DNA from 2 places in the Bacillus sp. T-10(2022) genome. Region 1 is predicted to be linked to the other one. Evidence: riboswitches for the same ligand, from Rfam matches in the RefSeq annotation. Region 1 holds a riboswitch; the other holds the start of a gene.
What was found. A riboswitch is a leader RNA that binds a small molecule or an ion and turns the genes downstream of it on or off. The one in region 1 is predicted to bind thiamine pyrophosphate.
Positions count from the first base shown of each region.

Region 1 (2,192 bases):
CTTACATTCATTTTTTCTATCACGGCAAAAAGTTCGGAAAGCTCGCCCTCCATTGTCGTTTCAAGCGGGTGAACCTCATACTTGACACCTGATTCTTCAATGATCTTGATTGCTTCATCGACCATAGGGATGACATTTTTCCCTTTAGGGATAATTTGTATACTAATTAATGAATTGGCCATTGTATTTCCTCCTATTTTGGTAAAAATTCATTGGTAAATGCCTTTTCAGGATCGAAATCACCTTCAAGAAGCTTGTTTTCAGTCATCCAATCACTGTAATTCTTCCAGATTTCCAGTTTTTGTTCACCCCAACGCGGAGCATCATCCTGATACTTGGCTGCAAGCCACTCCTGGCTTTTCTTAACTAGTTTTGCATCAAGATCCGGCGCAGACTTAATTAACATGTCTGCTGCATCAGCAGGATTCTTAATCGCAAACTGGTACCCTTTCGATGCTGCATGAACGAATGCTTTAACAGTTTCGGGATCTTCTTTTATCATCTTTTCATTTGTAGTCAAAACAGGCGTATAGTAATCAAGCTTATCTGAGTATTCGGTTAAGTAAACCATATTAAGCTTTTCATTTCGCAACTCAGCCTCAATGCCTGTCCATCCATAATAAATCCAGGCAAAATCTATATCCCTTTTAACCGAAGTGAAAAAATCCATGTCTCCTGTATTGACTATATCCACTTCATTTACATCCGCATTTTCTTTTTTCATTAGTGAATCAATAATGGCCTTTTCAACCGGAGACCCCCAGCCACCATACGTTTTCCCTTCAAAATCCTTGGGAGTTTTAATGTTCTTTGCCTCAGGGGAAGCGAATCCAGAGGTATTATGCTGGATGACGGCAGCAACCGAAACAATCGGCACGCCCTGCACGCGGGCCTGCGTTATGCCCTCCTGGTAGCTCACGCCAAATTCAGATTTTCCTGAAGCGACAAGCTTATCCGCTCCAGCTTCACCTGGCATGATAATTTCCACATCAAGACCTTGGTCTTTAAAATAACCTTTTTCCTTGGCTACATACAATCCTGTATGGTTTGTATTCGGTGTCCAATCGAGCACGACCGATACCTTTTTTAATTCTTCATTTTTAGATGCTTCTTCTTTTTCATTAGTTCCGCCTGCACCGCATCCAGCCAAAAGGAACAACGAAGTTAACAGTGGTAAGAATTTATTCAAGTCATTATCCTCCTACACATCTTATAAGATCCATATGCCGGAACCATAATGGGGCTCCAGGTTCTATTCAAATACTGGATAAAAAAGCAAAAAACGCCCGAAGATGAATTCGGACGTTAACATACAAAACAGAAAATCAGTAATAATATGTTCCCTCCGCTGGCATCATCCAGATCAGGTTCAAAGAGTCAGCATCTAAAGGATGCAATCTCAGCCAGCAGTACTGGCCCCCCTACATTTCTCGCACATATGAACTTTTCTCTCTCATTATATCAATTCATAGGGAAAAAGGAATACTAATTTGCTTCTTCTCACTAATTGGAAAGGTATTCCTGGCACTTTAGGATTTCTTGCAAAACATCTTTTGGAACGAAAATCATTGAAAGCAAAATAATTCTGCCTCTTTCCTTTCTAATCATTCTTGGCTGCAACGGTGGCGGACACTTATCAAATAGTCATTTCTTTGCAAGCATTCATATAATGAGCATTACCTGTAGACATTTTTGTTTACCGGTTTTATTAAACCCTTAATTTCATAAGCAAAAGGTGGATATGATCATGATAAAGATTAATCACAAATGGTTAGATGTCAGTCAAATCCAACCAGGTACAGCATCTGCCAAATCACTTGAAACTCTTCAATGCTTGGCGGAAGATTCTAACGTTTTTGAATACCGGAACTTTGGGGATTTTAATTTCGAGATACAGCTGAGGAACCGAGTCATAGAGGCAGCTATTGCGTTGGATAAAAGTGGTCCGGAATTTTCCACACTTGAGGAATCTCAATCCAATCAAAAATATTGGCACCTTTCAAAGGATGGCACCTTTACCCTTCAGCCAGGGATTCTCCCTCATGCTGCGCTTGTTGACATTTTCATGAATGGAAGGCTTTATGCCTTCGAATGCGGGACAGCAATAGTCGTCACTTTTTTAAAGGCGATTTTGGATTTAATCGGCCCCAGGAATTTCGACTATCTTTTTTCAGACCTATTTTTATATGACT
Region 1 is NZ_CP113518.1:4,181,833-4,184,024, forward strand. It holds gene OSJ91_RS20440 (thiamine-binding protein) at 1-182, opposite strand, end outside; gene OSJ91_RS20445 (ABC transporter substrate-binding protein) at 194-1,189, opposite strand; TPP riboswitch at 1,324-1,433, opposite strand; gene OSJ91_RS20450 (protein-glutamine gamma-glutamyltransferase) at 1,748-2,192, shown strand, end outside.

Region 2 (2,192 bases), 2.6 Mb from region 1:
CTGGTCAGCGTCGTTATAGCCGTGATCATGGCAGTCAACGTCAGTTTCTTGATGGGATTCATCATCATGTCTGCGACCTACAGCGGCCAATCCTGCTCATTTTGAACCATATCCCAGAATAAATATTCATATCGGGAAGTAACCAAAAAGTGCTTTTCTAATCTAAGAAGTTCCTTTTCTGGCATGCCTTCCGTCAATTCTTCCAACAATGCGATCAGCCACTTGTGTGCTTCCCCGAATTCAGGTGATGAATAGGACCTTATCCAATCTGCGTAGCGATTGTTTTCCAATGCTGCTCCATTTTGTTCTTTTAGTAGCAAACCGATTTCATAATAATCCCAAGCGCAGGGCAGGAGACAGGCGATCAAGTCTGCCAAAGTCCCATGCTGAGCTGCATTTAGCATGTAACCTGTATAGGCTAGAGTGGTGGGAGTAGGTTCTGTTTCTTCCAATTCCTTGGCACTGATCCCGAATTCGGAAGCATATTGCCGATGGATATCCATTTCCACTTGAAGGGTTTCATTTAAAATGCTCGCAAACTTTGCCATGGTTTCGATGTTATGAGCTTTGATGACACCTAAAGCAAAGAGCTTGGAATAATCCATGAGATAGATATAGTCCTGCTTCAGGTAATAGGCAAATTTCTTTTCAGGAAGCGTGCCGTTTCCAATTGCCTGGACAAAGGGATGTGAATGGTTCCTTTTCCAAATCTCTTTTGCCCGTGCATGAAGTCTATCACTGAATGTTTCTGTTTTAATATTCTCCATTGTTCATCCTCCTTTAGAATGGTTCCCGTTGATAATGAAAAACCCCGTTCCTGAATACGGAACGGGGTAGATGGATATAGTCTGTAAATGGACGATATCATCCACTTCCCTCCGCCGGTATGAGCCGGTTCAGGTTCAAAGGGTCCGGAACTATTTCCATCTCAGTCTTAAAAAAGACTCCCCTAGTGGTGTGAATTGTATGTAATTACTGACATCATATCAGAAAGACAAGAAAATGCAACCCGTATTTGAAGAGAGAGCACATTATGTCCAGGAAAAAAGGGAGAACCAGGTAATTGACTTTTGATGATTATTAGGATAGAATCATTTCTACATCATTTATATATCGAATTCTTATCCAGAGAGGTGGAGGGACTTGGCCCAAAGAAACCTCGGCAGCGGACCCGTTTTGGGAACTGTGCTAAATCCAACAAGCATATGCTTGGAAGATAAGAAGAGCCGTACGGACACTGTCAGCCTCTTCTTGAATTAGAAGGGGCTTTTATTTTTGGAAATAACGTTTAGTGACATAATAGAAAAGGTATATATAATTTGGTGAAAATCAAACAAGTTGATAAAGTTAGCTAACTAGAAGCAGGCTCTAGGATGACTAGGAAAGGAGCCATTTACATGGCAGAATTATTTAAGAGGATTGAACAGAGGAAGGCAAAGCTCATTGAAGAGCTATTGGCCAATGGAGTATACAAAACCTCTGATGAAAGGCACCTTTATGATGCCCCATTAAAAGTGCTCGAAGATGAATATAGGATTGTTATAAATAGACCTAATAACGAGTCACCTTCTGAATGGATGACATAGTAAGCGATGGACTATATTTTGGGTTCTTGGATAAGGGATATGATGTAAGCATTCACAGTCTACACTAGTGGATGCTTTTTTGGGTTTAATAGAAAATGACATAAAATATACATAATTAAGAATGAAGTAGGTGTTTTGTCACATTTGACCTATAAAATAACACATTTTATTTCTGGAAAATAGTTGATTTTGACTAGTAGTTTCATTATGATGAAAGTGTAAAAAATTGAATAAATGGGAGGTGTCATATAATGCCTTGCCGTAAGGTAACTATAGAAAGAATTGAAGAAAAGAGACAGGAAATGTTCAAATTAGCAGCAAGTTACGGCTTAACAAGTCTGCTAACTGTTCAAGCAAGTCAAGAATTGGATACGCTATTAAATGCGTTAGCAAGTAAAAGAGAGTCTGAATATTTTTCCCTCCAAAAAGCATATCGTTATTTTTAAATTAGCCAATTCGACCTGTATTAATTTGAAAAAGCTACTGCTCAAGGCAATAGCTCTAAAGAATTATATTAAATATCAACACGTTTACCGAGAATGATTAAATCCCGCTCAATGCCATCCAGCTCGGCAACTTGAGGTAAATGTGCCCATTCTTCAAACC
Region 2 is NZ_CP113518.1:1,595,802-1,597,993, forward strand. It holds gene thiW (energy coupling factor transporter S component ThiW) at 1-62, opposite strand, end outside; gene tenA (thiaminase II) at 78-767, opposite strand; TPP riboswitch at 857-961, opposite strand; SAM riboswitch class I at 1,119-1,223, shown strand; gene OSJ91_RS07835 (Fur-regulated basic protein FbpA) at 1,398-1,586, shown strand; gene OSJ91_RS07840 (aspartyl-phosphate phosphatase Spo0E family protein) at 1,838-2,032, shown strand; gene OSJ91_RS07845 (GNAT family N-acetyltransferase) at 2,101-2,192, opposite strand, start outside.
Region 2: linked by a shared signal. The riboswitch ahead of tenA (thiaminase II) and the one ahead of OSJ91_RS20445 (ABC transporter substrate-binding protein) in region 1 are both predicted to bind thiamine pyrophosphate.